Regions from separate parts of the Neobacillus sp. SM06 genome, predicted to be linked through region 2. Evidence: riboswitches for the same ligand, from Rfam matches in the RefSeq annotation. Region 2 holds a riboswitch; each other region holds the start of a gene.
The links. Region 2 has a riboswitch for S-adenosylmethionine ahead of mtnW (2,3-diketo-5-methylthiopentyl-1-phosphate enolase). Riboswitches for the same ligand answer to the same signal wherever they lie in the genome.

Region 1 (7,969 bases), on a different contig from region 2:
CAGAATTACTCATAATTAGAGTTGCACCATTTGGAAGATCCTCAAGTTTTTTGTATTTTTTCGAATAAACAGCAATCGGCTCAATGTGAATTCCACCGGCATTGGCAAATTTATAGCCGTTTTCCTTCATTTGTACTTCCATATAAGGAATGGTCTGAAAGTAGTTTGCATCCAATTCTTTTGAAGCCAATGCCTTATTTGGCATAATGTAATCCTGGAACGTCTTAATTTGCAGATCAATTCCTTTTTCCTTTAAAATTGGCTGTGCTTCTTTTAAAATTTCAGCATGCGGTACATTGGAAGCACCGATAACCAATTTTGTCAGCTTTTTACCGCCTTGTGCATTATCCTTCGAAGTCGAAGTTCCGCATGCAGCTAAAGCCAGTACCAGCGTTAGCGCCAAAAGCGCTCCTAACCATTTTTTCATTCTAAACATCTCCTTTTATCGTTTATCTATTTTTTTCGTGATGGTATCACCAATAAACTGAATGATAAAGACAATAACCAAAATGATAATCGTAGCAACTAACGTCACATCGTTGCGGTTGCGCTGGAATCCCTCAAGATAAGCAAGATTTCCAAGGCCGCCGGCGCCAATGACACCTGCCATCGCGGTATAGCTGACAAGCGCGATGGCTGTAACCGTAATTCCGGACACAAGTGCAGGCATCGATTCAGGAAGCAGCACTTTCCAAATAATCGTTCCCATTGATGCACCCATCGATTTGGCTGCCTCAATCACCCCTTTATCAATTTCCCGCAATCCAATTTCAACCATTCTGGCGTAAAATGGAGCTGCTCCTACGATCAAAGCTGGCAATGCGGCGTTTTCGCCAATCATTGTCCCGAAAAGGAGGGTTGTGAACGGGATTAAGAGAACAATTAAAATAATAAATGGGATCGAACGAAAAACGTTGACAACGGCACTAATGACAAGATTAACAGGCCGGTTTTCCCACATATTTCCCGGTGAAGTAAGGAACAACAAAAGCCCAAGCAAAATTCCTAAAATAAAGGTAGCCAGAACGGAATAACCTGTCATGTATAGGGTTTGAACCGTTGCATCCCACATTGCCTGCCAATCAATATCCTTAAAATATTGCTTATCCATTTGAAACCACCTCCACTCCTACTTGCTGCGAACGGAGAAAATCAAGGGCTTGCTCAATTTCCTGCTGGTCGCCATCAAGGTGAATAAAGAGGGTGCCATATGAGCCATTTTGCGTTTGTGATATTTTTCCTTGAAGGATATTCACATTCGCTTTTGCATTCCGAATCAAATTGGTAATCACCGGCTGCTCGGCTGCCTCGCCAATAAAGGTTAATTGGACAATTCTTCCAGAATGATATTTTTCAAGCAGGTGATCAACTGTATCTTTTGTCGCCTCAGGTTCGGTTACCTGCTGAACAAACCGTTTTGTAATCGGCTGCTGTGGATTTTTAAATACTTCCAGGACTAATCCCGTTTCAACTACCTTACCGCTCTCCATTACTGCCACCCGATGACAGATTTTACGAATGACATGCATTTCATGGGTAATGAGCACAATTGTTAGACCCAGTCTTTTGTTGATATCAACCAATAAATCCAGGATTGAATCCGTCGTTTGCGGATCCAAAGCAGATGTTGCTTCATCACAGAGCAGGACTTTCGGATTATTGGCAAGTGCCCTTGCGATTCCGACCCTTTGCTTTTGCCCGCCGCTTAATTGTGAGGGGTATGCATTCTCCCTGCCTTCGAGGCCGACAAGCTTGATTAATTCTTGAACCCGCTTCAGCCTATCAGGGCCTTTAATGCCGGCAATCTCCAGCGGAAACGCAATGTTTTCGGCAACGGTTCTTGACCATAACAAATTAAAATGCTGAAAGATCATACTGATTTCCTGACGTGCTTTTCGAAGTTCCTTGCCTTTAATTTTCGATACTTCCTGGCCGGCTACTTTTATTGTACCTTCTGTAGGAATTTCCAATCCATTCAGCATGCGGATTAACGTACTTTTTCCGGCGCCGCTGTAGCCAATAACTCCGAAAATTTCTCCCTCGTCGATTTCTAAATTCACCTTGTCAACGGCGGTTAATTCACCCTGTTTGGACGGGAAAATTTTACGGACATTTTTAACAGATATCACTTCAATCACCTACTTTTTTTCAAATTTATAACCAACCCGCATTTATTTCAAGCGATTCCTGTACAACAGATAGCGTTTGATCGTTGAGCTTAAACCATTCTAGCAAAAAGAAAATGCCTTCCTGCATACTGGCAGAAAGGCATTAGAAAACAAACCTTTCTCCCATCTCCCAAAGCAAACGCTTTGTGTGAATTGGCACCATTTCAATTCGTATTGACGGTTGCCGGGCTTCATTGGGCACATCCCTCCACCTCTCTTGATAAGAGAATCCTCTATTCAATTAACGTTATCGGCTATTCCTAAAATAATTACGGAAACTATCGTATCACGGATAAAAAAAGGTGTCAATAAAAATTTCGACAAAATTCTCGAAATTCTCAACTACCCATTCGTTTTAAACCAAGAACTGTTCCGGTTCGCTTTTTGCTAAATAAAAGATGGACTCCAGCAGCAAGATCGTGCGAAAAGGCGCTTTGATAGACAAAACTTTTTTTTCCGCCAAGGAACGCAATTTTTCCTGTCCCTTCAATAAGGCAATCATTCCCTCTTCTCTGCCCGTCATCTGCCAATTTTCATACTCACCACTATCATTAGGATTCATACACACATCGCCGTCGAAAAAAACCATCGAAACCCGTTCTGCCTCTGTTATCAGCTCGATTGACAGATTGGCTTTCGTAATTAGTGGTTGTACGTGCGCTTTATTCTTGATACCATTGATAAAAAGTTGAACATTATCCTTCATTTTGACCACTCCGAATTAATCGCTCTATACGTATATATTCCGTAGTGGTTCCAATATTCCTTTCAAAATAGTTCGACAATTTCTTTTTAATTTCATCCCTACTGTCGAATATTTCCTGAGAAATATGTAGAAAGCAGCTGCTTTGGCACCTGCTTTCTACAGGATATGCTGATGGACTTTTTCCAATAGATACGGCACAGAATGAAAAGCATAAATCGTTTCAACAACTTGGCCATCTTTGACAAACAAAAGACAGGGCACACTTTCGATTAAAAATGCTTTTGCTGTTTCAGGATAATAATTCAAGTTCATTTTCCCGATTTTCAAATCGATCATTTCGGTGATTACTGTTAGCATTCGGGAAGCCATTTGGCACGTGCCGCACAGCGGTGTATAAAAATAAACAAGCCCGGTAGAATGATCCTCAAAGAAAGTATTTAGCTCTTGCTGGCTCCATTCATTCATCATCGTCAACCCATTTCCAAAAATTCAGCATGTACATCAATATTCGCGCCTAAAAGAATGGTTGCCAAATGCTTTACAGAGGCTGTCGCGACTTCACGGTACATTCGATCAATATGCAAATGCTTGGCTTCAGGAAACTCGCGCTTTAACTGCTTTCGGAGCTTCTCCCCTGCTTCATCTGCATCAACCAATATATAAATGTCTTTATCTACAAGCGATTCGACCAGCTCATCCATTTTATTCATGCTGATTGTACCGTTTGTGCAAATAATTTCAACTGGCTCATTAATAATCTTCTTTACTTTGTTTTTATCAGATTTTCCTTCGACAATAATCACTTTTTCCATCATCATGCTATCCATCCGAGATCACCCATAAAGTTAAGTTGTTCGTTAATGTTAACATATTCGCATACTTTCTTCACGTGCACCCATATATGGTACAACTATAGCATGATCCCCATGTGATCGAGTAGAGGTTTGCTTAGAAATTAGTTCCCCTGATTCCATTTGCCAGACTTTGGCGGATTCACATAGGTTCCGTTCATTTTGACGCCTACTCCTTGGCTGTAGACCATCTTTCCGCCAAAATAACCTGTCGACAAAATTCCTACTGTACTTAAAAGGGATAAAACAAGGTAAGCCGCCAATGATACACGGATCAACTCTTTCTTTTTCAAAACGAAGAATGCGCGGAACGCCACAACCAAAAAGGCAATCAAGGTTGTTAGATCCGCAAGATCCTGATGGTATTCGAATACGTTTGTATTTCCCCTCGCATCGTGCTCAGGGCCTGTCCCGACGGCAATCCATGCGCTGAGAAAGGCGATGAGCCAAAGCCAAAACCCTTTGCGCGGAGAAATTTTCCGCTTGGTGATAAGCGAAAAAACATCATAAATGGTTGCAAAAAGGATTAGGACAATTGGAAAATGAACCATTATTGGGTGAATATGCGAAAACACTTCTTGAAACATTTTTTTCCTCCTCTTTAAACTGCAGGTTGACAGCAGTTTTTCACTCACTAGGAGACATTACCATACGATTTTTAAAAATTTCTTAAAAAAAGAAAAGTACGGTCATCAAACCGCACTTTTCATGTAAATCAAAAAATTAGCTTTCTTGTGTCATTTTATCGTATTGGTCGGCTGTCATCAGCTTATCAAGTTCACTCTTGTCGGATGGCTCGATCACGATCATCCATGCTTTTTCATATGGAGACTCATTAACAAACTCGGGACTGTCGCTCAACTCTTCATTCACTTCAACAACTTTGCCACTGACTGGTGCATAAAGCTCGGAAACAGTTTTAACCGATTCAACACTGCCAAATGGCTCGTCAGCAGTAACCTCATCGCCAACCTCCGGAAGCTCTACAAATACGATATCCCCAAGTTCGGATTGTGCAAAGTAGGTAATTCCAACACGCACTTTAGCGCCTTCATCTTTTACCCATTCATGTTCTTCAGAATAACGCAAATCTTTTGGTGTATCCACTAGCGATCCCTCCATAATGATTTTTAAATTTATTTGATTCTCTTAAAAAGAGAAACCATCCTATCGCCACATTTTTTCAAATTCATCTTCACGAAAGCCAACCGTTACGTTTTTGCCGTCTGTTACAAGCGGCCGTTTAATCAGCATCCCGTCTGAGGCGAGCAAATCAAGAAGTTCAGCATCTGATGCCGTCTTGATTTTGTCCTTTAACCCTAATTCGCGGTATTTTAAGCCGCTTGTGTTAAAAAATTTCTTCAGCTCCAACCCGCTTTTTTTGTACAAATCTTTCAGTTCCTCCCGTGATGGAGGGTTTTCAACAATATGTATTTCTCGGTAGGACAGTTGAAGGTCGTCAAGCCACTTTTTCGCTTTTCGGCATGTCCCACATTTCGGATACCAATAAAATGTCAGCGCCAACTTGTTCACCGCCTTTTTCAGCTAAGGGTATTCATTAGAATAGTACCATATTCATGCGCAAACTCCTAACAATGAAGAATAAAATTTCACAAAAATGATGGATTGTTTGTCGGCGAGCACACCCCTCGCCAAGTGATACCGTCTATTTTCCAACAAATTGCCCTCTTCAATTGAAGAGGGCAATTTGTTTATCAAACAAGATAGCGTTCTGCGTCGATCAGTCGATCGGCGGCTTCACGTTTTTTTGCAATTACATTCGTTGGAGTGTGACGGGTAAACTTTCGAAGGGCCGACAGCATCATGCGAAGGCTGTCACCCGCCTCGGTTGCAACGAGCGTTTCTTTGGCATGCTGCTCGATTTCATTGAACGCTTCCTCGCAGAAAATCTGTGTATACAAGAGCTTTTGCTTGCTCTTCTCAAGCCCATCCCGCGCAATGGCCTTTTCTGTCCTCAACACAACCGATTCCATCGCGTAGGCATTTGAAATGATATCGGCAATATTAACCAACACTTCCTGTTCATGATCCAATTCTTTCCCATATTTCTGAGCCGCGAGTCCGGCAGCCAGCAAACCGATTTTCTTGGCGTTTTTCACAAGGTATTTTTCTTGAGCAAGCGGTGCGTCGCCTGGTTCTTCCGGCATCAGCATCATCAGCTCTTCCTGAAGGCTTTGGGCTTTTTGCAGCAATGGCAGTTCGCCCTTCATCGCTTTTCGCAAATACGTTCCCGGAACAAGCAGGCGATTGATTTCATTCGTTCCCTCAAAAATTCGGTTAATGCGGGAATCGCGATAGGCCCGCTCAATTTCGTATTCCTGCATAAACCCGTAGCCGCCGTGGATTTGCACACCTTCGTCGGTGACATAGTCCAGCACTTCACTGGCAAAAAACTTATTTAACGAACATTCAATTGCATATTCTGATATCGATTTTGCCACTACTTTTGGATCTTTTACTTCTTCTTTAGTGAGCTGCCCCATATGGTCTTCATATAGTCCAACCGTGCGATAAACAGAGCTTTCAGCTGCATAGATTTTGGCTGCCATTGTGCCGAACTTTTCTTTCGTCAAATTGAATTGGGAAATGGGCGTTTTAAATTGCTGGCGGCCGTTTGCGTATTTGACTGTGACTTCAAACGCGCGTTTGGCGCCGCCGATGGCACCTACTCCTAATTTATAGCGGCCGATGTTTAAAATATTAAAGGCGATCACATGCCCTTTTCCGTATTCGCCTAACAAATTTTCTTTCGGTACAGGCACATCTTCCAGGATCAGCGTCCGTGTGGAAGAGCTCTTAATCCCCATTTTCTTTTCCTCAGCGCCTGTTGAAACGCCTGGAAAGTCACGCTCCACGATAAAAGCAGTGAAATGCTCACCGTCAATCTTTGCATACACTACGAAGAGATCGGCAAATCCGGAATTCGTAATCCATTGTTTTTCCCCATTCAATAAATAATGCGTCCCTTCCGCATTCAAGCGTGCGGATGTTTTTGCGCTTAAAGCATCCGAACCAGATCCGGGCTCCGTTAACGCATATGCGGCAATTTTTTCTCCAGTTGCAAGTACTGGCAAATACTTTTTCTTTTGTTCCTCATTTCCGAATAAAACAATCGGCAAGGAACCGATCCCGACATGGGCACCGTGAGACAGTGAAAAGCCGCCCGCTCTAGCCATTTTTTCTGTAATGAGCGAAGAACTGATTTTATCGAGTCCTAAACCGCCATACTCTTCCGGGACATCGGTACCTAATAGGCCAAGTTCCCCCGCTTCTTTTAACAGGTTAACCGTCCGGTGAAACTCGTGGTTTTCTAAATACTCAAGCTGCGGGAGAACTTCTTTTTCAACAAAATCATCCGTCGTTTTGGCAATCATTTTATGCTCATCGCTGAAGTCTTCCGGAGTAAATAATTGCTCAAATGATACATCTTCGATTAAAAAACTGCCACCCTTTATTGTTTTTTTGGTTTTATTTTCCATAATCTTCCCCTTCTATTCGTTTTTCATTTTTTCGTTTACGCATAAAAGCGAACAAATTGTGACAGCCGCGGAATAAGCTGTGAAACTCGCGGAATGAATCCCAAAACAACAAGCGGAATTCCACCCGAAACCGGCGGAATTAAACATCATTCCCGCGGAATCGACGGAGGATCACCTTGCTTCTCGAAAACGCGTAAATTTTTCAATTTAAAGCAGTTCAAATACCCCGGCCGCCCCCATTCCGCCGCCAATACACATCGTCACAACCCCAAATTGCTCATTTCTTCGTTTCATTTCATGCAATAGGGTTAATGTCAGCTTTGCACCGGTACAACCAAGCGGATGGCCTAACGCAATCGCCCCGCCGTTCACATTGACTTTGCTTTCATCCAGGCCAAGCTCGCGAATCACTTGAATCGATTGGGAGGCAAACGCTTCATTTAGTTCAAACAACCCAATATCTGAGAGCTCAAGACCCGCCAGCTTCAACGCCTTTGGAATCGCTACGACCGGACCGACTCCCATAATTTCTGGCGGAACGCCTCCAACAGCGAATGAGCGAAATTTGACCATCGGCTTCAGCCCAAGCGATTCTGCTTTTTCCCGGTCCATTACCATTACCGCTGCCGCCCCGTCGCTTGTTTGCGAAGCATTTCCGGCGGTTACCGTCCCAGATAATGAAAAGGCTGGGCGCAATTTCGCCAATGTTTGCAGATTTGTATCTGGGCGCACCCCTTCGTCCTC
Region 2 (7,969 bases):
TAGTGTCAATGTGGTGAATTCAACTTTACTGCATGTTTCGGTCGTTACTATGAATAATACTCCGGTTTGCGGTCGGTGAAAATCGGGATTTGCTTTCTGACTTTTTGCACCAATTCCAAATCGATAACGGCTCTAAGCACTGCGGGATCTTCACCTGTTTCGGCAACGATTTCCCCCCATGGATCAATCACAAGCGAGTGGCCGGCAAAGACATTGTTTGGATCAGAGCCTGCGCGGTTTGCGGCAACCACATAACATTGGTTTTCAATTGCTCTTGCTATCAGCAACGAGCGCCAGTGCGCCAAACGCGGCAGAGGCCATTCGGCGACGACAAACAAAATTTCTGCACCCTTGGTTGTATGGGTACGGATCCACTCCGGGAAGCGGATGTCATAGCAAATCACACCGGCTGCTGCCGTGCCCTCAAGATGAAAAAGGCCGGTTTTTTCGCCATGCTGCAAATACAAGTGTTCATCCATCAGTTGAAATAGATGAAGTTTGCTGTATTCGCCGACAACGGTACCAGTCCGATCAAAGAAAAACATCGTGTTGGTCACTCCTTGATCGGTTTGCTTTGCAATGGAACCTCCCACGATATTCACCTGATGCGTTTTCGCGAGTCGGCTAAGAAAATGGATTGATTCGCTTCCGTTCCGGTCGGCAATTTCCTCAAGCCGGGTTAAATCGTAACCCGTTGTCCATAATTCCGGCAGCACTACCACATCGAGATTATGAGCTTCAAGCGCTTGAAATTGTTTTTCCACATTTTTAAAATTTGCTTTTGGATCGCCAAAAGCAATGTCGATTTGCAAACAGGCAACACGTAAGGGCATGCCTAAACCCTCCCTTTAAAAATTATCTTTACATCTTGCTTTTAACGATATATGATTGATGACTAGAATTTCAAGAATTTTTTAAGTAGGTGGAGAAAATGAAACAATTTGAGCAATCGGAACTGTTAAAACGGCTGCCGAAGCAGTTTTTTGCCTCACTTGTTGCAAAAGTGCAAGAGGTCATTGCCTCCGGAACAGATGTTATTAATCTTGGTCAGGGAAATCCTGATCAGCCTACCCCGCCACATATTGTGGAATCATTGCAACAGGCAGCACTCAACCCGGTGAACCATCGCTATTCTCCATTTCAAGGGTTTGCTTATTTTAAACAGGCTACCGCTGAATTTTATAATCGGGAGTATGGCGTGACGATTAACCCAGAAACAGAAGTTGCGATTCTTTTTGGCGGTAAGGCAGGGTTGGTTGAAATTCCGCAATGTTTACTGAATCCTGGGGATTTGGTATTGGTTCCCGATCCGGGGTATCCGGATTATTGGTCGGGGATTGAGCTTGCCGGGGCGAAAATGGAATGGATGGCTCTAAAGGAAGAAAACGGCTTTCTTCCCGATTACCGTGAACTTTCGGATCTGGCGCTTGAGAAAGCAAAGCTGATGTTCTTGAATTATCCGAATAATCCGACAGGTGCAATTGCGACGGAGGAATTTTTTGCAGAAACCGTTGCCCTTGCCAAGCGGCATGATCTTTGTGTTGTCCACGATTTTGCTTACGGTGCGATTGGTTTTGATGGAAAAAAACCGATCAGTTTTTTGCAGGCAGATGGGGCAAAGGATATTGGCATTGAAATTTATACATTATCGAAAACGTATAATATGGCCGGATGGCGCGTTGGCTTTGCAGTTGGAAATCCAAGTGTAATTGCAGCGATTAATCTGCTTCAGGATCATTTGTATGTCAGCCTGTTTGGTGCGGTACAGGAAGCGGCCGTAACCGCGCTATTATCATCGCAGGAATGTGTTCATGAAGTAACGGCTCTTTATGAATCGCGCCGAAATGCGTTTATCCACGCATTGAGAGAAATTGGCTGGAAAGTGAATGCGCCGGCAGGATCATTTTTTGCCTGGCTAAAAATTCCGGATGGCTATACTTCTGAGCAATTTGCCGATTTGTTGCTTGAAAAATCCGGAGTTGCTGTGGCGCCGGGAATTGGTTTTGGTTCATATGGCGAGGGCTATGTTCGGGTAGGACTGTTAACAGATGAATGCCGGTTACTCGAAGCAGCTGAAAGAATCAAAGGATTAAATATTTTCTAGTTTTTCATTGACATTATGGTAAAAACCTGTCATAATCCAAATGAATTTACTGAAAAACTATGACAATTTAATAGATTCTTAAAAGATTTTTCTTATTAAGAGCAGGTGGAGGGACGAGCCCGATGAAGCCCGGCAACCGACTTTGACTTTTCGTTAAAAGCACGGTGCTAATTCTTGCAGCATTCGCTGAGAGATAAGAAGATGCTAGCGTTTCGTCTAACCTCTTCTTGTTGAAGGGGTTTTATTTTTGGGAAAAATTTGGTTTTATGTAAGGCAGGGGGAAGTATAAATGTCACAAATCACAGCTACCTATTTGGTGCACGATGCAAACGGGCAGTTGGAAAAGAAAGCAGAGGGAATCGCACTTGGGTTAACGGTTGGTTCCTGGACCGATTTGCCGCATCTTGAACAAGAACAGTTGAAAAAGCATAAAGGAACGGTCGTCCGTATCGATCGGCTGGCGGACGATGAATCGGCAAACGCTTATTTTGGTAAGAAACTGACAAAAGGATTGATCCGGATCGCTTATCCAGCTGCTAATTTTTCTTCGGACTTGCCGGCGATTTTAACAACGGTCTTTGGTAAACTTTCATTGGATGGAGAAATTAAGTTGCTTGATTTGAAATTTTCAGCCGAACTTGCAGCGGCGTTTCCAGGTCCCCGCTTTGGGATTGAGGGCATTCGCGCAAAACTAGGGGTGCACGATCGTCCACTCTTGATGAGTATTTTTAAAGGAGTGATCGGCCGGGATCTTGCCTTTTTGGAAAATCAATTGCGGGCACAGGCATTAGGCGGTATTGATATTGTGAAAGACGATGAAATCTTGTTTGACAATCCGTTGACACCGTTTGAAGAGAGGATCCGAGCAGGCAGGAAGATTCTTGATGAGGTATTTGCTGAAACCGGTCACCGCACGCTTTATGCAGTGAATCTAACAGGCAGAACGTTTGAGTTAAAGGAAAAAGCGAAGCGGGCAGGAGAACTTGGCGCAGACATGCTGCTATTGAATGGATTTGCCTATGGATTGGATGTTTTGCAGTCATTACGGGAAGCGGATGAAATAGGCTTGCCAATTATGGCTCACCCGGCTGTAAGCGGGGCGTTGACTTCATCGGCGTTTTATGGCTTCAGTCATCACCTGTTGTTGGGAAAACTGCTACGCTATGCTGGGGCGGATCTGATTTTATTCCCTTCTCCTTATGGCAGTGTAGCGATTCCAAGGAAAAAGACAATCAGGATTGCGGATGTGGCAACGAAGGGAGAACACGGCTTGAATCGGGCCTTTCCGGTACCTTCCGCCGGAATTCATCCCGGTTTAGTCCCATTGCTAGTTCAGGATTTTGGCATTGACCATATCGTCAATGCTGGCGGCGGTGTCCATGGACATCCTGGCGGTGCAGTGGGCGGCGGGAAGGCTTTCCGTGCAGCAATTTCCGCAAGCCTTGAAGGGAAAAATTTGCAAGAGGCCGCTGAAAACTGTTCCGAATTAAAACAGGCCCTTGATCTTTGGGGCGTACAAGAGGTGAAGGTATGACAAAGAACGTGATTTTTTGCGATTTTGATGGGACGATCACCAACAATGACAACATTATTGCAATTATGAAAAAATTCGCTCCACCTGAGTGGCTTGCGTTGAAAGACGGTGTTTTAAGCCAGCAAATTTCTGTTCAAGAAGGGGTGGGCAAGATGTTTGCCCTGCTGCCTTCTTCGCTGAAAGAAGAGATCATCCGATTTCTGAAAGAAACTGCCAGCATTCGATCTGGCTTCCAGGAATTTGTCCGGTATGCAGAAGGAAATGGCTATGAACTATTCATCGTGAGCGGCGGAATTGATTTTTTTGTCTATCCATTATTGGAAGGTTTGGTTCCGCCTGAGCGAATTTATTGCAATGGTGCTGATTTTAGCGGGGAGACAATTAAAATTCTTTGGCCGCATGAATGTGATGAACAGTGTGATAATGGCTGTGGATGCTGCAAGCCTTCATTGTTACGGAAATTGACGTCCAAGGAAGATTACAAGCTCGTCATAGGCGATTCTGTTACGGATTTAGCGATTAGTCAATTGGCCGATCAAGTCATCGCACGAGATTTTCTTTTGGAAAAATGCCGTGAACTGGGTTTTCCGCATAAAGAATTTGTGACTTTTCATGATGTAATGGAGTTTCTGGAAAAGAAAGCGGAGGTGGGTATATGAGCCTTTTGCAGTCGCGCTGGGATGAGCTTGCAGATGTTAAGCGGGAGCTGGCCGAGCGGGATTGGTTTCCCGGGACAAGTGGAAATCTTTCGATCAAAGTAGAGGAGGATCCAATCACGTTTCTTGTTACTGCAAGCGGAAAGGATAAGCGAAAACACACTCCGGAAGATTTTTTATTAGTCGATGCGAGCGGTACACCTGCGGAACCGACTTCGTTAAAACCCTCAGCCGAAACGCTGCTACATGTAGAAGTGTACAATCGGTCGAATGCTGGCTGCAGCTTGCATGTTCATACAGTGGACAACAATGTTGTCTCCGAGCTCTACGGGGATAGCGGCGAAATCGTTTTTACCGGCCAGGAGCTGATTAAAGCGTTTGGCTACTGGGAGGACGACGCTTCGTTAACGATTCCGATAATTCCAAATCATGCTGATATCCCGCGATTGGCTTTGGCGTTTAGGGAGCATGTCAAAGCTGATAAGGGCGCTGTCTTGATCCGAAACCATGGCATCACGGTCTGGGGTGAAGATGCGTTCAGCGCGAAAAAATATTTGGAAGCATGTGAATTTTTGTTTCAATACCATTTGAAACTATTGTCATTGCGAAGTGTCGTTCTAGCCAAATAGGCTGGAAACCGACTATGTTAAGCTTAATTTGGAAAATCGTTTTTTAAAAGAGCCTCCATGACGCTTGGTGGGTCAAAAATACAGTTGACGTGTCATGAGAAGAGAGGTCATGACGTATGGTGGTCAAAAAGCGAGGGAGCACGTCACCGAGAGAGGCTGTCAAGACCCGTCAGAGCGAAAAAAAGCCGTAATGGGTCACTGAGAAAGGTTATCAATATTTAAAAGAAGCAAAAGTGCATTTAAAAGAATAATCATTTTGACATATGCAAGGCAAAAAACTTATTCGTTATTCGTACAGCGATCATTAACCGCTAATAAATTATAGGAGGCTAGCAAAATGGCACAAATTCGTTTTCACGCAACAAATGAGAGAATTGAAAAAGAAACTGAAGTTGAAGCATTTTTAAATTCGCAAGGGGTTATTTTTGAAAAATGGGACATCACCAAACTGCCAGAAGAACTAAAAGAGAAATATTTGTTATCTGATGAAGAAAAGGAACAAATTTTAGAAACTTTCGGATCAGAAATTTCCGATATTTCTGCCCGCCGCGGCTACAAAGCACAAGATGTCATTTCTTTAACGGAAGCAACCCCGAATCTGGATGAACTTCTTGTCAATTTTAAGCGTGAGCACCATCATTCCGATGATGAAGTTCGCTTTATTGTCAGCGGGCACGGTATTTTTGCGATTGAAGGGGAGAATGGAACATGGTTTGATGTCGAATTAAATCCTGGTGATCTCATTTCTGTTCCGGAAAATGTCCGTCACTATTTCACCCTTCAAGAAGACCGTCAAGTGGTTGCCATCCGAATCTTTGTTACTACTGCCGGATGGGTACCAATCTATGAAAAAGAGCAATTTCAAGCATAAACGTACATTTATAGTTGATGCTCATACTTAAATACTTGCCCATGCAGCTGAATGATCAGCTGCATTTATTATATTGTCAGAATTGTCTTTTAGTTAATGAAAATTCAAATTATTCAATCTATGGGTTATAATAAAATAAAATGCATGGAAGCAGAGGGGAGGACTATGGATCAAAAAAATGCCGATAAAAATAATGTTTGTTTTCGCTCTCATCGCTAGTATAGGATTCAGCCTTTTTGTCCCGAGGGCAATGGCCGAAAAAAAGATGTACAAGATTGCGATTAATAGGTCACTTCCTCCTTTTTCTTTTATCGACGAAAAAGGAAAATTATCCGGGTTCAGTGTGGAACTGATGCGTAAAATTGCTCGGGAAAATGCCTTGCATTTCACGTTTTTACCGATGACAGAAAGGGAGGCAGAAAAAGCTTTACATAATGGAACGGTTGATGCCATTGGCGGTATCACCTACAGTACAGAGAGAGACAGGCAATTTGATTTTTCGGTACCTTATTTTACAATGTCCTACTCCATCATCATACCAAGTCAATCCAAAAATTCGATTCAAAAAATAACCGACCTTCGCAACAAACATGTTGTCCTTGAAAATCGCACAACGATTGTGGCAGACTTGCTCAATATGCGTAACACCAATTTAACATTTGCTACTAATCAATATTCAGGCTTGCTCACGTTAATCGAGGGACGGGCAGATGCCTTTATCGGCAACAAATGGACGTCTTCTTATTTTTTAAAACGGCTAGACAAGGAAAAAGAATTTACTATTTTAGAAGAAGTGATTGAACCAGCCGACTATGCAATTGCTGTCCGTGAAGGTGATGGAACGTTTCTCAACGTCATCAATAAAACGCTGACCAATTTAAAGGCAAAAGGAGAACTTAACTCGTTGGTTGACCGCTGGATTATGCCAGAACAGAATGCCGAAGTCATCCGCCTTGAACAATTTATCCGCATACTTTCCGGTATTCTGATTGCTGTTGCGGCCATACTATTATTTATTTACATATGGAATCAGCGGCTAAAGAAGGCAGTTTATCATCAAACAAACCAGCTTTGGCATTTAAATAAAAGCCTGATTTGGCAACAGCAGAAAATTGCTGATAGCAACGCTTTTAAAGAATCAATTTTAAACAATGTCGATACAGGAATTGTTACCTTTGACTTAAATTATAGACTGACAAGCTGTAATGTAAGTGCGATTGAAATTCTGAATTTACACCCCAAAGAGAATGGAGACTGTGATCCATCGCAGCTTTTAAACCAATTACTAGAGGATTATTTTAAGCAGCCGGCGGAACAGGAACCTCTCCTTGTTCCACACATTTATGAAACAAATGAAAACGGTACCAAAAAAGTCATTCACTATCGGTTTTTGGAACTCTATGATTCTCAAGAAATAAAAACAGGGTACCTCCTTTCGGCCAATGATGTGACGCAAAAAATGAAATTGGAACAAAAGTTGATAACTCAAGAAAAACTGCATGCCCTTGGACAGCTTGTTGCCGGTGTCGCTCATGAGATCCGCAATCCATTGACTTCCATTAAAACATTCATTGATTTACTGCCTGCCAAGTATGATCGGCCGCAATTTCGTGAGATGCTGCTTGAGCATTTGCCGGCAGAAGTCAATCGCTTAAATACGATCGTAACGGATCTCGTTGATTTTGCCCGGCCGCGCCAGCCGATTAAACAGAAATGTTCTGTTGCAGAACTGACTTCTTTTTTCAATTTTCTCAAAATAACGATGCAAAAGAAAGAAATCGTGTTTGAAGAACAAAAAGATGACAACATCGTCTTCTTTCTTGATCCACAACAAATTCGTCAAGTCCTGTTGAATATTTTGCTCAATGCGATGGATGCGGTGGAAACGAAACCGATCAAGAAAATACTTGTCAAGATAGAAAAAGAAACCGATTTTGAAGGCAAAGTGGTTGTAAGCGATTCTGGAAAAGGGATTAGCCAGGATCATCTGCAAAAAATCTTCGAACCATTTTACACAAACAAGGAAAGAGGTGTCGGATTGGGACTTACTTTATCTTATAAATTGGTGAAGGAAAATAACGGCGAAATAGTGGTTCAAAGTGAAGCGGGGATTGGAACCACGTTTACGGTTCTCTTACCTTTGTATAAAGGGAGGGAAGTTTAGAATGAAACCAC
Region 3 (7,969 bases), on a different contig from region 2:
AACTGGATATGACAAACAGTTTGTCTACTTCAATGATCCATTGTCAGGCGAAAAAAATAAAAAAGCTCCCTTAAAGGAGTTCGCAGATGCGTGGGTGCAAATGGGCAGTCAGGCAATTACCTATTTTCGTTAAAAGGAATGGGCACCTGTCCGATCATATCAGAAGGGAATCCCTTGGATCATTCAGCAAAAGCGGACCGATGCAATAATTGCATCGGTCCGCTTCCTTTTTACGCTTGGAATGCTTTTTCTTTTGCAAAGGAATACTTTTCTTCGACATACACTTGATGCCATACCATAAACATCAGTACCGTCCAAATCTTCCGGCTGTTATCCGCCCTGTCTTGGCAATGATCGTCAAGCAATTTCAACACATACGATTTATTGATCAAATGCTCCGTATTGCTTTCACGGATGATCGTCTTTGCCCAATCGTTCATTTCATTCTTAAGCCAGTGGCGGATTGGCACAGGGAAACCTAACTTTTTCCGGTTCAGCACATGGTCCGGAACGACGCCTTCGGCAGCTTTGCGCAACACATACTTTGTTGTCCCATTCGCCGTTTTCAGGCTCGTTGGAATTTTTGATGCCACTTCAAAAACCGCTTTATCCAAGAACGGAACCCGCAGCTCAAGCGAGTGCGCCATCGTCATTTTATCCGCTTTTAAAAGGATATCGCCGCGCATCCATGTATGAATGTCAATATATTGCATCCGGTCAACCGGATCATAGCCCCTGCTTTCCTCATAAAGCGGCTTTGTGATATCTGTGTATTCCAGACCGGTCCGATAAACGTTTAAGAGATCGCGTTTCTCTTCTTCCGTGAACATTTTCGCATTGCCGATGTAACGTTCCTCCATTGGCGTTACTCCACGCTCGATAAAGCTTTTGCCTCTCATTCCCTCGGGCATAATGTTGGCAATTCCTTTCAACAACACTTTACCAACCCGTGGAATTTTGTTAAAAACCTCCAACGATTGCGGTTCACGGTAAATATTATAGCCGCCGAACAGTTCATCTGCTCCTTCGCCTGAAAGCACGACTGTGACATGCTTCCGCGCTTCGCGAGCAACAAAATACAATGGTACACAGGCTGGGTCAGCAAGTGGATCATCCATATGCCACATAATTTTTGGCACTTCTTCCATATACTCTTCAGGAGTGATCACATAGCTGATGTTTTCCACCCCCAGTTTCTCAGCTGTTTCTTTCGCAACGTCAATTTCGCTGAAACCATTGCGTTCAAAACCGACAGAGAATGTCTTGATCGCCGGATGAAACTCTTTGGCAATTGACGCGATAATGGATGAATCAATCCCGCCGGAAAGGAATGAGCCGACCGGAACATCGCTGCGCATATGCATTTTCACCGAATCAAACAGAACATCCCTGATTTCTTTGATAAAATCGTCCTCCGATTGATGAACGGGTTTAAACTGCGCTTTCCAGTAGCGTTTGATTTCCAGCAGCCCGCCCATTTTTTTCGTAAAATAATGGCCGGGCTCAAGTTTTTTAATGCCGGTGGACAGGGTATCCGGTTCGGGAACGAATTGATAGGTTAAATAGTGCTGAAGGGCGTCATAGTTTAGCACATCGTTTTCAAGTGCAAGCAAAATGCTCTTTTTTTCCGATGCAAAAAACGTGCGCTCCCCGTCTTCCATATAGAAAAACGGTTTGATCCCAAACGGGTCGCGGGCTCCATACACCAGTTGCTCCTGCTTATCCCAGATGACAAATGAGAACATCCCGCGCAGCTTTTCAACCGCTTTTTCTTTCAAATGGCTGAACAGTGCAATAATGACTTCTGTGTCGGAGTTCGTTGCAAAAGTCAATCCTTCATTGAGAAGCTCTTCACGCAATTCAACATAGTTATAAACTTCGCCGTTGAAGATAATCCAATAGCGTTCATTTTCATACGTCAGTGGCTGGTGGCCGGCTTCGATGTCGATAATGCTCAAGCGGCGAAAACCAAATTGGATATGGTCATCATAATAGAATCCCTCATCATCCGGGCCGCGATGGGTAATCAAGTCATTCATATTTTTAAAAAGCTGTTTTTGCTCATCTGTATAAATTTGGGTTTTGTCGTGTACACAACCAATAAAACCGCACATTATGTACTCACCTACTCCGTTTCTAAAACTTCATCATTAATGTTTTTGAATACATCTCTCTAATACTACCACTAAACACGATCAAATTGCACCTGCAAAGAAAGGAAATTTGCCGTAGACATGCACAATTTACACGATTGTAACCGAACAAACATGAAAATGAAATAGAGAAGAAAAATTCGTATAAAGCTCCACTAAAAAAGAGAACTGTCATCACTGTGACAGCTCTCTAAAAATCTTACCTATTTGCTTGTTCTTTTAGTGCAGCAGCTTTATCTGTGCGCTCCCATGGCAAATCCAGATCGTTGCGTCCGAAATGGCCATATGCTGCTGTTTGTTTGTAAATCGGGCGACGAAGATCCAGCATCTTAATAATGCCTGCAGGACGAAGATCAAAGTTTTTGCCGACAAGGTCAACTAAAAGATCTTCGCTAACTTTTCCCGTTCCGAATGTATCAATCGAGATGGAAACCGGCTTGGCAACACCAATCGCATAGGCAAGCTGCACTTCCACTTTATCAGCAAGGCCAGCTGCAACAATATTTTTGGCAACATAGCGAGCCGCATATGCCGCAGAACGGTCGACTTTTGTCGGATCCTTACCAGAGAATGCACCGCCGCCATGACGAGCATAACCGCCATACGTATCAACGATGATTTTCCGACCAGTCAGACCTGCATCTCCTTGTGGCCCGCCGATCACGAAACGGCCAGTCGGATTGATAAAATACTTTGTATTTTCGTCAATCAATTCTTCGGGAACAACCGGATTGATGACATATTCCTTGATATTGCGCTGAATCTGCTCCAGTTCAATTTCAGGATGATGCTGCGTTGAAATTACGATTGTATCAATCCGAACCGGCTTATCATTTTCATCATACTCAACCGTTACTTGCGTTTTTCCGTCTGGGCGTAAATAGGGAAGGATTTCTTCCTTGCGCACTTCTGTTAACCGGCGGGACAGCTTATGGGCTAACGAAATTGGAAGCGGCATAAGCTCTTTTGTTTCATTGCAGGCAAAACCAAACATTAACCCTTGGTCTCCGGCACCGATTGCCTCAATTTCTTCGTCCGTCATTTGGCCTTCACGGGCCTCAAGCGCCTTGTCCACACCCATAGCAATATCTGGGGACTGTTCGTCGATTGAAGTTAACACGGCACATGTCTCAGAATCAAAACCATACTTTGCGCGATTGTAGCCAATGCCCTTAATCGTTTCCCGAACAATTTTTGGAATATCGACGTAAGTAGAGGTTGTAATTTCTCCTGCGACTAAAACTAAACCAGTTGTCACTGAAGTTTCGGCTGCAACCCGTGCATTCGGATCTTTTGCTAAAATGGCATCTAAAATGGAATCAGAAATTTGGTCGCAGATTTTATCCGGATGACCTTCAGTTACTGATTCAGAAGTAAACAAACGACGTTTTGTTGACATCTGAATTCCTCCTCTATTTCAAAATAAGGCGAGGCTCTACATACCGTTTCACCTCTATTTGATACGGAACTCATCCCTACTAGTATGAAATAAACATAGGTTTTTTATGAAATCTCTCGATGACGTGTTTTGAGATAAACAAAAAACCTTTCCAATGTGAGGAAAGGTTGAAAGCTTGCTGTTTCCACGCCTTTCACTCTTATCGTTCAAGGTCAAGCCTTGCATCAGGTTAAGCACCTTTGCTCGGAAAATTGCTTTTTTCAGCTGCATTCCGCGTTAGCAGGTTGCTGGGTTTCATTGGGCCTGTCCCTCCACCAGCTCGGGATAAGAGAGTATCCGTTCAAGGTAACATCATAACGTACGATGTCGAACAGTGTCAATGATTTTCAAACAATTTTTCACGAAAAAATCAATCCATCAAAATCAGGTTTCTCCTATTATCATGCAGGAATCTTCAAGGAGAATCACGAATCATACAAACAATAATTTTATAAATCCTTTAATTAGTATAGACTATTCCAGTGAAAGTGTTATACTAATTTTAACAAACTACATCAAAACTATTGTAAAGGAAGGTTTTTCGTCGATGAATTCTGTTCACATTCCAAATGGGCACGTTAAATTGGTAAAGAAGGACAATGTTCATGTCCAGCTATCTATTCCGCAATTAGTGGAAAAAGTGTTAAGCCGTGGAGAAGGATTGCTGACTTCAACTGGAGCTGTGAGTGTGTCGACCGGTAAATATACAGGGCGATCCCCTAAAGATAAATTTATTGTCCAAGAACGCTCGGTAAAAGAAAAAATAGCTTGGGGACCGACAAACCAGCCAATATCGGAAGAAGCCTTCTCCAGACTTTATGATAAAATGATCAACTACCTGGATCAGCAAGAGGAACTTTTTGTGTTTAACGGTTTCGCTGGCGCGGACAAAAAACATCAGCTTCCCATTCAAGTCATCAATGAATTCGCCTGGCATAATTTGTTTGCCCAACAGCTTTTTATCCGTCCAACAGTGGAAGAGATGCATACCCATGAATCAGAATTCACGATTCTTTCGGCACCAAATTTTAAAGCAGATCCCACTCTTGATGAGACGAATTCCGAAACATTCATTATTATTTCTTTTGAGCGCAGAGTCATTTTAATCGGCGGAACGGAATATGCCGGAGAAATGAAAAAATCGATTTTCTCGGTAATGAACTACTTGCTGCCTGAAGCCAATGTATTGTCGATGCACTGCTCAGCGAATGTCGGTCTAGAAGGCGATGTTGCTCTATTCTTCGGTTTATCCGGCACGGGAAAAACAACACTGTCAGCCGATCCGAATCGGCGCTTAATCGGTGATGATGAACACGGCTGGTCATCAAATGGGGTGTTTAATATTGAAGGAGGCTGCTACGCTAAAACGATCAGCCTATCACGGGAAAAAGAACCGCAAATTTTTGACGCAATCCAATTTGGCGCAGTTTTGGAAAATGTCATGATTAACCCTAATTCCCGAATTGCCGACTATGATGACAGCACATTAACGGAAAATACTCGTGCTGCTTATCCGCTTGAAGCTCTTGACAATATTGTGAAGCCTAGCGTTGCCGGCCATCCTCACACGATTGTCTTTTTGACGGCGGATGCCTTCGGCGTATTGCCGCCAATTGCCAAACTGACAAAAGAGCAAGCGATGTACCATTTCCTAAGCGGCTATACATCCAAGCTTGCGGGCACCGAGCGCGGGGTGACTTCTCCTGAAGCAACATTCTCGACTTGCTTTGGCGCGCCATTCCTGCCTCTTCCGGCAACGCGCTATGCGGAAATGCTAGGGGAAAAAATACTGGAGCACAATGCCAATGTCTTTATAGTGAATACGGGCTGGACCGGCGGTGAATATGGCAGCGGCAGCCGCATGAAACTGTCGTATACTCGCGCTATGGTTCAAGCAGCACTTGAGGGTGAACTCAATAGCGTTGAAACCGTGCAGGATGCCGTTTTCGGCTTAAATATTCCTGTTCATGTCGCCGGCGTTCCCGATGAAGTACTGCAACCGCAAAAAACATGGGCGGATCCGCAAAGGTATGAGCAAAAATCTAAAGAGCTGGCCGCAAAATTCCGTGAGAATTTCAAAAAATTCACAGATGTCGCAATGGAAATTTCCAGAAAAGGTGGCCCACTTCAGTAAAACGGTGGGAATTTCGGAAAAAACAGACACCTCAGTAGAGCGGTCGGAATTTCGGAAAAGGAAGGCCCATTTCAGTAAAAATGTTCACAACCAAAAACCCCTTTTAAGGGGTTTTTTTCAGTTGGTTGTATTAAGCGAAACCAGTTCATAGGTTACAAAGGTTTTTCCTTCCTGCCAGGTAACTTTTTTAATCAGCCCTGTTCCACTTGAGTCGCTCTCAATTGTTTTTCGCACATCGATCGGAATATCAATCGGATACAGCCGGTAACCAGCCTTCTCCACCAAAAAAAGATTTTCCTCAATCCGCTGTTCCCTTCCTTTTGTCACGATCATCGTATTCAATTCAAGGGGCATACCCATGGCGTCCGCTCCTTTATTTCGTCATTTTCTTTTATTGTATCACCATTTTGGAATAGTTTTCATCCACATTGTTAAATCTTCAACAACTTTGCGATTCACCTTTGGCGGAAAATAATGCGTAAATTCGGAAAAGTACCAGGCTTCAACTGGCTTGTCCAGTGCCTGTAGGCGCCGTTCCAGCCGATAAGCATGCTCAACGGAGACATTCTGATCAAGAACACCATGGATAATGAGAACAGGCGATTGAATTCTTTCTATTTCGTATAACGGCGTACGTTTTTTGTAACGTTCAGGATATTTTCCGGGCGTACCGCCAATTACCCGTTTCATCATCCGCCGCAAATCTTGCCGCTCCAAATAAGTCAACTCCATATCGCTTACGCCACCCCAAGTAACCACTGAAGCACATTCGGGAAAGTGGATTCCAGTCATCAATGCCATCACGCCGCCTCTTGAAAATCCAAACACATGCACTCGCTTGATTCCCGGCAATGATTTTAGTAATAAAAAACCGGAAAATGCATCCTCTCTATCATCGCCAGCGAAATCTTCATATCCCTCGCCCCCCTCGTTGCCGCGATAAAATGGCGCAAACACGGTAAAACCTTCGGCCGCAAATTGAGCAATCCTTGCCGGACGAACCTTGCCAACCCCTTTAATTCCGCCCCGCAAATACAAAAACCCCTCATCCGTTTGGATATTTTTTGGAATAGCCAGCATCCCCTTCACCCTCAGACCCTCCGAAAAATAAGTAATCAGATTAAGCTCCACCTGCGGATTGGGTGAAGGGAAACGTTGCACTGAAACAATCCGCCCGTTCATTTCTTCTATTTCCATACCATCAGTCCTTTTTAACAATCAGTAAAAAACCTCTCCTGCGTGATGAACGATTCATACAAAAGATAATTCCCACTATCCCCTTTAACGTTTCCACCATTTCTATTCTAAACGACAAATCGATTCTCAAAAAATTTTTCACACCTCACTCACATCTTTCCGCCCAGTTCATACGATATTCTAGGCGCAAGTACTGCCCAGAATAAGGAGGTTTATTGAATGAACAAATGGCTGCGAGTTAGTCTGATGATCTTTTTAGCTGCCCTGCTTATTTTTCCTTTAGCTGCCTGTAATAGCAACCAAAGTCAAACACCAACAAGAAAACTCGAAAAAGTCCGGGTTGCCGAAGTCACCCGCTCGATCTTCTACGCTCCGGAATATGTTGCTTTAGCAAAGGGCTTTTTTAAACAAGAAGGACTTGATGTTACCCTTACTACCACGTGGGGCGGCGATAAAACAATGACAGCCCTGCTCTCTGGCGGCACGGACATTGCCCTTGTCGGCTCCGAAACATCCATTTATGTCTATGCCCAAGGCTCCAATGATCCGGTCATCAATTTTGCACAGCTCACTCAAACAGATGGCACCTTCCTCGTTTCCCGTGAAAAAATCGACAAATTCTCATGGGATCAATTAAAAGGAAAAACGTTTTTAGGCCAACGAAAAGGCGGCATGCCGCAAATGGTCGGTGAATTTGTCCTGAAAAAGAACGGCATTGACCCCCATAAGGATTTGAAACTGATTCAAAACATTGATTTTGCAAACATTGCCAACGCCTTTGCCTCCGGTACCGGAGATTTCGTGCAGTTGTTTGAGCCGACTGCGAGCATTTTTGAAAAAGAAGGAAAAGGTCATATTGTTGCCTCTTTTGGAACCGAATCCGGCCATGTGCCTTACACGGTTTTCATGGCAAAACAAAGCTATATGAAGAAAAATCCGAAACAGATTGAAAGTTTTACTCGGGCCATTTATAAAGCCCAGCAGTGGGTAGATTCGCATAGCGTTCAGGAAATTGCCAAAGCCATCCAGCCATATTTCAAAGATACT
Region 4 (7,969 bases), on a different contig from region 2:
TGGCTTTTTCAACCTGTAGCTCTTCCGTAAACTCCCGCAAGCAATCTTGAATGATCTCTTTTTGAATCCCTTTTTCAGCCAATTCCATCCGGATCACATCTGGTCCTTTGTCCGTTGTGTTCATTTGAGTCCGAACATATGCAGCTGCATATTCCCCGTCATTTAGATAATTCTGTGATGTTAGCCGATGGATAACTTCATTCGCAATCGGGGCTTCCACATCTTTTTTCGCCAAATAGTCCCGGATTTCTTTTTCCGACCGAATTCTTCGCGCCAAGTAAGCGATCCCAGCATTGTATGCTTTTCGGATATCGTCACTGTATTGAATTTCCGTCAGCGAAAACGCGTCCAATTCCATTCCTTTTTTAAGCTGAAATTTGATTAGAATATCCGCATCCACACTAAAAGCAAACTTTTCATCTAAAAACACATTGTAGCGATCGCTGTTTTTTTGCTGGGTGGTGATTTTTGTGATTACCGCCATTCCTCTCACCTCAGCATTACTTTAACATATTCAAAAATCATCGTAAAATAAACGAAAGGGAGGCGTCGATATGAAAATCGCAATTGCGGGCGGCAGCGGATTTGTTGGAAAAGCGCTAACGGGAGCGTTAGTAAAAAATAACCATGAAGTCATTATTTTAACAAGAGGTTCAAGCAAAAAGAATCCGGACAGTGGTGTTCGATTTGTTCAGTGGCTTTCACCTGCCAGCGACCCACTCAAGGATCTCGAGAACACAGAGATTTTTATCAATCTTGCCGGCGAATCATTGAGCAAAGGGCGTTGGACAGAACAAAGAAAAAAGCAAATTCTGGATAGCCGCTTGAATGCGGTTGACGAGCTTCTTGCTGTTTTTAAAAAAATGAACAAAAAACCGGGCGCGCTCATTAACGCAAGTGCCATCGGGTATTATGGTACTTCTGAAACGGAAATTTTCACCGAAACCTCGCAACCGGGACATGACTTTCTTGCCAAAACGGTTACGAAATGGGAACAAAAAGCGATAGAAGCTGAACAGCTCGGTGTACGAACAGTACTGTGCCGGTTTGGTATTATCCTTGATCGGCAGGAAGGCGCTTTGCCGAAAATCGTCTTTCCGTATCAGGCTTTTGTTGGCGGTCCAATCGGAAGCGGAAGGCAATGGATGTCGTGGATCCATATCAAGGATGTAGTAAATGCTCTTTTATTTGTGATTGAAAACAGGAAAATCGCAGGTCCGGTTAATTTTACAGCACCACATGCCGTGCAAATGAAGGAATTTGCACGGCAGCTTGCAAAAATTCTCCATCGGCCACATTGGCTTCCTGTTCCAAACATTGCGCTCCAGCTTTTACTTGGCGAAATGAGTATGCTCGTTTTGGAGGGACAAAAAGTTCTGCCAAACCAATTGATGGAACACGGCTATTCATTCCAATTTCCCAACCTCGCAGATGCAGTAAGAGACATTTTTTCATAAACGTTTGTATCATTCCTTTTAAAAAAGGCAAAAATGGGGATAAGTACAGATGAAAGGAATGATTTTCGATGGTGGAAAAAAAGAAGAAGGAAAAGCCGAAATTTACGTTAACGAGTATGCAGGAAGTTAACTATCAAAGAGAGTTCAAAATGGCCGATCGCGCCGGTGGTTTTGACGAACGGAGATCCAAGCATTAATTACCATTTATAACTCTTTTCATTTTGCGGATGATATAAATGGGGATCCCATTCCCCATCAAAAAACGAAAGGGGTTTTTTGCAATGGGTCGTGCGAACAAACATAAAACTCGTGATAAAAACAAAGCATCACTTCCACAAGTGCCGAAGAATCTGAAATCAGACGGACTCGATGTCGAATATTCCCGGGAACTTGCTGATCAGGAGGATTTAGAGGCACAAGCACGGTCAAATGCGGCTGCACAGCGCGCTAGAGCAAAGAAGAAATAACCACCCTTTCAGAAAGAAGCAGGATCAAGCCTGCTTCTTTTTTAAATTGTGGATAATTTCCGGTTCCGCTTCTTTCCCTCTGGATAATGTGGATAATTCGATTAAACCTTTGCCAAACTGATGATTACATTGTTGATAAGTATGGGGATTCTGTGTATAAGTCTGTGGAAAACTTCGGTTATAAAGTTATAGCCAATTTGCTTTCTTTCTGATTCAACCTTTCCACATCCCCATAAATCGGGAAGGAAATGAGTCCTTTATTTTGTTCTGCCAATTCAGCGATTTCTTCTGCTGCCGCTTTTAGCAAATAACAGCCATTCTTCAGTTCACTTATCCAGTGAATGGAATGGATTGTTCTTTTTTTGTATACGCCATCGACAATCCAGACACCTTTTGACTGCTGGATGCTGTTTGCCGCATCTTCTACCCTCTTTGACATAAGAACCGTTTCTGCTTTATTTTTCAAAACAAAAATAAGGTCTTCCAGCATGGCGCTTGCCGTTGGAAACATACCGGCGCCCGGGCCTTGCAATGTAATGCTTCCAACAATATCAGAAACAATATTGACCGCATTTTGCACTCCTTCGATCGAATAAAATGGATGATCTTTTGCTACAAGAACGGGTTTTACAGACCCTGTTACTTGGTTGCCATTCTTGCTGACGGTCGCAATATGTTTAAATCTTAGTCCAAGCTTCTCTGCAAAAGCAATCCACTCGCTTGTGATTTTGGCAATCCCTTGAAGTTCGACTTCATTCCATTTCGGCTCTTGGCCAAAAGCCATTTTGCTTAAAATCATCAGTTTGTAAAATGCATCGATTCCTTCAATATCATTTGTTGGGTCGGCTTCTGCAAAACCGTTTTCCTGAGCCTGTTTTAACGCCGACGCAAAAGATTGCTTCTTCTCGCGCATTTCCGTGAGAATAAAATTGGAGGTACCATTTAAAATTCCTTGAATCTTTTGAACTTGATTGACATGAAACAATTGCCGAAGCGTTTGAATAATGGGAATACCGCCTGCCACTGTCGCTTCGAACCCAACCGATACATTGTGTTGAGCGGCAATTTCAAGCAATTCTCTTCCATGGTGGGCAAACATTTCTTTATTGGCCGTGATTATATGGCAGCCTCTGGCGATTGCTTTTTTTAAATACGTAAAGCTTGGCTCCTGTTCTACAATTGCTTCCATCACAACATCAAGCTGGGGCAAGCGCAAAATTTCTTCAAAATCGGTTGTAACCAAAACCTTTTCTCCGATAGTGCGAACCTTGTTTTGATTGCGAATCAAAACGGCTGCCACTTCAACTTTTTTCCCTAAAATCGCCGTGAGCTCTTGCTCGTGTGACTGAATTGTTTTATATACACCCTCACCAACTGTTCCGAAACCTAAAATCGCAACCCGAATAACTGACATCATCCCGCACCCTTTCTTGTTTTTGACTAAAAAAAGCCCTCTTCATAAGAAGAGGGCTTTTTCCTCCTCTTATCTTTCAGGTTTCGAAAAAACCTGCAGGAATTAGCACCTTTTCAAGGAATACCTTGAAGGTTGCCGGGCTTCATCGGGCCTAGTCCCTCCGCCGCTCTGGATAAGAGTATTTATAGAATTGTTTTCATTTTCCATCGTCAATTTATAAAAATCATATTAGCGCAACCAGACTGGTATGTCAATATTTTTAAAAATTTTCGTCATTTATTTGCCGAGCTTGGCTTCAGCCAGTTCGATTTGGGCTTTTACTTGCTCAGGTGCCGTGCCGCCAAAGCTGTTGCGGACCGCAACGACATGTTCCGGCGCCAGCACCTCATAAATATCTTCCTCAAATAATGAACTGAATTGCTGGTACTCTTCAAAGCTCAAATCCAACAAAAATTTCTCCTGCTGGATCGCATAAAGGACGATTTTCCCGATGACTTCATGCGCCTCACGAAATGGCAGGCCTTTGCGGACCAAGTAGTCAGCAATATCCGTTGCATTTGAAAAATCATGGTTAATCGCTTTACGCATAACATTTGTATTCACTTTCATTGTTTCGATCATCGGTGCCAAAAGCTTTAATGAGCCTTCAAGCGTTTCGACTGTATCAAACATGCCTTCTTTGTCTTCTTGCAAATCTTTATTATAAGCAAGCGGCAATCCTTTTAAAACGGTCAACAGACCCATTAAGTTTCCGTACGTTCTGCCGGTTTTTCCCCTCAAAAGTTCAGGTACGTCAGGGTTTTTCTTTTGCGGCATGATGCTCGAACCGGTGCAAAAAGAATCGTCCAGTTCAATAAATTGAAATTCCTGGCTTGACCACAGAACAAACTCTTCAGAAAGGCGGGAGATATGGGTCATAATAATTGAGCCGATCGATAAAAATTCCAAAATAAAATCGCGGTCGCTCACAGCGTCCATGCTGTTTGGATAAATCGTTTCAAAACCGAGAATATCCGCGACACGTTCTCGATTAATCGGAAAAGTTGTCCCAGCTAATGCGCCGGAGCCAAGCGGCAGCCAATTGATCCGTTTTAAGCTATCAATCAGTCGCTCCTTATCGCGCTCAAACATCCAAAAGTATGCCATAAGATGATGGGCGAATGAAACAGGCTGGGCGCGCTGAAGATGAGTATACCCGGGTATCAATGTCTCAACATTCACTTTTGCTTGTGCCAGCAAGGCTTGCTGCACGCTCTCAACCAGCGTGATAAGTTCAGTTGTTTTCGTGCGCAAATAGAGATGCATATCGGTTGCAACCTGGTCATTTCTGCTTCTGCCGGTATGCAGCTTGCCGCCGACCGAACCGACTTTTTCGATCAGCAGTTTTTCTATATTCATGTGGATATCTTCATCTTCAACTAAAAATTCCACTTCATTGTTCTCAATCATTTTTTTGATCTCAAGCAGGCCAAGCTTTATTTTTCCAGCATCCTCTGACGGGATAATGCCACATTCCCCCAACATTTGTACATGTGCCAAGCTGCCGGCAATATCTTCTTTTGCCAATTTTTGATCAAAAGAAATCGATGCAGTAAATTCTTCTACGAGCTTGTTCGTTTCCTTTGTAAAGCGCCCGCCCCATAACTTTGACATTCTCTGTTCCTCCTGAACCGATATGAAGTTTGCCCTCGAAAAAATTTCGAGGGCATGCCTTCTTTTATTTTAAACGATGTTTTTTTTGATATGCAAAATTGAGATCGCTGGCGAACCGGTTATTTTAAAACCGTTTCTTTTTGGTTGACTTCGGAATAAACTTTGGTTGGCAGCCCCCAGAGCTTAATAAAGCCCACTGCGGCATTGTGATCAAAGGCATCGCCTTTCGTATACGTAGCCAGCTCTTCATTGTATAAGCTGTGGACGGATTTTCTGCCGACAACGGTATGGTTTCCTTTGAAAAGCTTCACACGAATGGTTCCCGAAACGACTTTTTGCGTTTCTTCAATAAAGGCATCCAGTGCTGCTTTTAGCGGAGAGTACCACAGACCTTCGTAAATAATTTTAGCCATTTGCTGGTCAATCTGCGTTTTAAATTGCGTTACTTCTCGCGGCAGTGTAAGGAATTCCAATTCTTTATGGGCATTAATTAAAATTAATGCTGCTGGATTTTCATACACTTCACGCGATTTAATGCCAACAAGGCGGTTTTCAATATGGTCAATGCGGCCGACGCCATGTTTGCCGCCAAGCATATTTAATGTTTCGATTAATTGCACAAGCGGAAGTTTTTCACCGTTCAATGCAACCGGAACGCCCTGCTCGAATTCAATCTCAATGTATTCTGCCTCATCCGGCGTCTGCTCAATCGGATTTGTCCAGTCAAATGCAGCTTCCGGCGCTTCAGCCCACGGATTTTCAAGTACGCCGGCTTCGCAAGCACGTCCCCAAATATTGGCATCGATCGAGAAAGGATTTTCCAAATTAATTGGAATCGGAATACCATTTTTTTCGGCATACGCGATTTCTTCATCACGGGTCATTCCCCATTCACGTACTGGAGCAACGATTTTCAAGTTTGGATTCAGAGCTTGAATCGATACCTCAAAACGAACTTGGTCGTTTCCTTTTCCAGTGCAGCCGTGTGCAACGGCAACCGCGCCTTCTTTCTCGGCTACTTCGACCAATAGCTTAGAAATGAGCGGACGGGATAATGCGGAAGATAGCGGATATTTCCCTTCGTACAAACAGTTTGCTTTCAAGGCCGGAAGCAAGTAATCCTTTGCCAGCATTTCTTTTGCATCAATCATATAGGCTTTAATGGCACCGACATTCAATGCTTTATTTTTAATCGCTTCAAGATCCTTGCCTTCTCCCACATCAAGACCGAGCGCAATCACATCGTATCCATATTTTTCTTGAATCCATTTCACTGAAACGGATGTATCTAAACCGCCTGAATAGGCTAGAACAATTTTCTCTTTTGACATCTTACTGTCCCCTCGCAATATGTTGTATTAAAATTCATTTGATAGAATTATTATACATCCAATCGCATAGAAATTGCTAGTATTTTTTTTCAAGTAAAATTTTCAAAATTGCTTTCTGGGCATGGAGCCGGTTTTCTGCTTCATCAAAGACGACGGAATGTGGGCCATCGATAATCTCTGCTGTCACTTCTTCGCCGCGGTGTGCTGGCAGGCAATGCAGGAAGATAAAATCATCTTTCGCATTTTCACATAATGCTTCGTTCACTTGATAGGCTTTTAAGTCTTCCATTCTTTTTTGCTGCTCTCGTTCCTGACCCATGCTCGCCCATACGTCAGTCACCACCACATCCGCGCCGCTGACCGCTTCTTTCGGATCATGGCAAATCGTGATGGAGCCGCACGTTATTTCCGCATCTATCTCTGCTTTTGCCACAATTTCCTCGTTCGGCAAATATCCTGCAGGACTTGCGATCGCAATATGCATCCCCGTTTTCGCCGCTCCCTCAATTAACGAGTGAGCCATATTGTTGTTTCCATCTCCCAGATAGCAAAGCTTAAGTCCTGAAAGCTTTCCTTTCTGTTCTAAAATTGTTAACAGATCTGCCATCACCTGTGTTGGATGCTGCAAATCGGTCAGTCCGTTGATAACTGGAACAGTTGCGTGTGCTGCAAGTTCTTCAACAGATTCATGGGAAAATGTGCGGATCATGATGCCATCCACATAACGTGACAACACTTTCGCCGTATCGGAAATCGATTCGCCTCTGCCAAGCTGAATATCTTTTGAACTCAAGAAAATTGCATGGCCGCCAAGCTGGAGCATTCCGACTTCAAAGGAAACGCGTGTTCTTGTTGATGATTTTTCAAAAATCATTCCAAGCACTTTTCCGCTTAAAAACGAATGCGGTTTTCCAGCCTTTTGCATTGCTTTTAATTCCTGTGCCGTTTCAAGCAAACTCAAGATCTCTTCAGGCGTATAATCGGCCAGCTGCAGGAAGTCTTTTCCCTGCAACAGCCCGCTATTCTCGATTCCGTTTTGTTTCATTGTATTCTGCATGGATACTCCCCCTAGGATAAGCTTTTTTCCATTTGATAGTATTCCCCAACCGTTCTTACCACAGCTTTTTGAGGGGATTGCTTCCAAAGACCAATAATCGCCTTTACGGTATCTAAATGGGTAAAGGATGGAATCGTAAAACGTGTGGCCTGTTCGCGGATCGCAAAACCGAATTTGCGGTCATCGCGCCCTTGATTTGGAATATTGATCACAAGACCGACCTCTTGTTTTTTGAAAAGATCTATAAGCTGCTGTTCATTTTTGATGATGGTCTCAACAGCAATGCCATTCTTTTGTAAAAATTGCGCCGTTCCTTCGGTTGCCGCAAGTCTGCACGCCTGCTTTGCCAACGACCCCATTATCGGTAGGCTTTCGGCTTTTGCACGATCAGAAATCGAGCATAGAATTAGCTTTTCGCTTGCAGGCTGATCCGCCAGCAGTACTGTTTTATCAAGCGCCTCTTGGAACGTAGAACCGAGGCCAAGCACTTCACCGGTTGATTTCATTTCAGGGCCAAGAATCGGATCCACCCCTTTTAACTTTCCAGAAGAAAAAATTGGCTTTTTCACTGAATAATAACCTGGCTCTTC

Region 1: it holds a riboswitch for S-adenosylmethionine, as region 2 does, so the genes downstream of both, ACQYAD_RS00925 (methionine ABC transporter ATP-binding protein) here and mtnW (2,3-diketo-5-methylthiopentyl-1-phosphate enolase) in region 2, are expected to answer to the same signal.
Region 3: it holds a riboswitch for S-adenosylmethionine, as region 2 does, so the genes downstream of both, metK (methionine adenosyltransferase) here and mtnW (2,3-diketo-5-methylthiopentyl-1-phosphate enolase) in region 2, are expected to answer to the same signal.
Region 4: it holds a riboswitch for S-adenosylmethionine, as region 2 does, so the genes downstream of both, ACQYAD_RS01365 (homoserine dehydrogenase) here and mtnW (2,3-diketo-5-methylthiopentyl-1-phosphate enolase) in region 2, are expected to answer to the same signal.

What each region holds. Positions count from the first base shown of each region.
Region 1 covers NZ_JBNWEO010000005.1:146,023-153,991, reverse strand. Annotated here, with positions in the region: gene ACQYAD_RS00935 (MetQ/NlpA family ABC transporter substrate-binding protein) at 1-427, opposite strand, end outside; gene ACQYAD_RS00930 (methionine ABC transporter permease) at 443-1,111, opposite strand; gene ACQYAD_RS00925 (methionine ABC transporter ATP-binding protein) at 1,104-2,129, opposite strand; SAM riboswitch class I at 2,289-2,395, opposite strand; gene ACQYAD_RS00920 (hypothetical protein) at 2,524-2,874, opposite strand; gene ACQYAD_RS00915 (thioredoxin family protein) at 3,031-3,342, opposite strand; gene ACQYAD_RS00910 (toprim domain-containing protein) at 3,345-3,701, opposite strand; gene ACQYAD_RS00905 (DUF2231 domain-containing protein) at 3,830-4,312, opposite strand; gene gcvH (glycine cleavage system protein GcvH) at 4,449-4,832, opposite strand; gene ACQYAD_RS00895 (arsenate reductase family protein) at 4,893-5,249, opposite strand; gene ACQYAD_RS00890 (acyl-CoA dehydrogenase family protein) at 5,441-7,225, opposite strand; gene ACQYAD_RS00885 (acetyl-CoA C-acetyltransferase) at 7,433-7,969, opposite strand, start outside.
Region 2 covers NZ_JBNWEO010000014.1:41,304-49,272, reverse strand. Annotated here, with positions in the region: gene ACQYAD_RS08830 (carbon-nitrogen family hydrolase) at 48-833, opposite strand; gene ACQYAD_RS08825 (pyridoxal phosphate-dependent aminotransferase) at 932-2,104, shown strand; SAM riboswitch class I at 2,194-2,304, shown strand; gene mtnW (2,3-diketo-5-methylthiopentyl-1-phosphate enolase) at 2,394-3,638, shown strand; gene mtnX (2-hydroxy-3-keto-5-methylthiopentenyl-1-phosphate phosphatase) at 3,635-4,297, shown strand; gene ACQYAD_RS08810 (methylthioribulose 1-phosphate dehydratase) at 4,294-4,923, shown strand; gene ACQYAD_RS08805 (1,2-dihydroxy-3-keto-5-methylthiopentene dioxygenase) at 5,261-5,794, shown strand; gene ACQYAD_RS08800 (transporter substrate-binding domain-containing protein) at 5,973-7,958, shown strand; gene ACQYAD_RS08795 (sigma-54-dependent transcriptional regulator) at 7,960-7,969, shown strand, end outside.
Region 3 covers NZ_JBNWEO010000011.1:94,826-102,794, forward strand. Annotated here, with positions in the region: gene ACQYAD_RS03715 (C39 family peptidase) at 1-133, shown strand, start outside; gene asnB (asparagine synthase (glutamine-hydrolyzing)) at 231-2,114, opposite strand; gene metK (methionine adenosyltransferase) at 2,353-3,552, opposite strand; SAM riboswitch class I at 3,749-3,883, opposite strand; gene pckA (phosphoenolpyruvate carboxykinase (ATP)) at 4,139-5,725, shown strand; gene ACQYAD_RS03735 (DUF2584 domain-containing protein) at 5,843-6,085, opposite strand; gene ACQYAD_RS03740 (alpha/beta hydrolase family protein) at 6,125-6,922, opposite strand; gene ACQYAD_RS03745 (ABC transporter substrate-binding protein) at 7,142-7,969, shown strand, end outside.
Region 4 covers NZ_JBNWEO010000007.1:41,797-49,765, forward strand. Annotated here, with positions in the region: gene recX (recombination regulator RecX) at 1-484, opposite strand, end outside; gene ACQYAD_RS01350 (TIGR01777 family oxidoreductase) at 555-1,457, shown strand; gene ACQYAD_RS01355 (YfhE family protein) at 1,526-1,654, shown strand; gene ACQYAD_RS01360 (YfhD family protein) at 1,739-1,924, shown strand; gene ACQYAD_RS01365 (homoserine dehydrogenase) at 2,103-3,338, opposite strand; SAM riboswitch class I at 3,405-3,517, opposite strand; gene argH (argininosuccinate lyase) at 3,615-4,991, opposite strand; gene ACQYAD_RS01375 (argininosuccinate synthase) at 5,111-6,322, opposite strand; gene argF (ornithine carbamoyltransferase) at 6,399-7,379, opposite strand; gene carB (carbamoyl-phosphate synthase (glutamine-hydrolyzing) large subunit) at 7,391-7,969, opposite strand, start outside.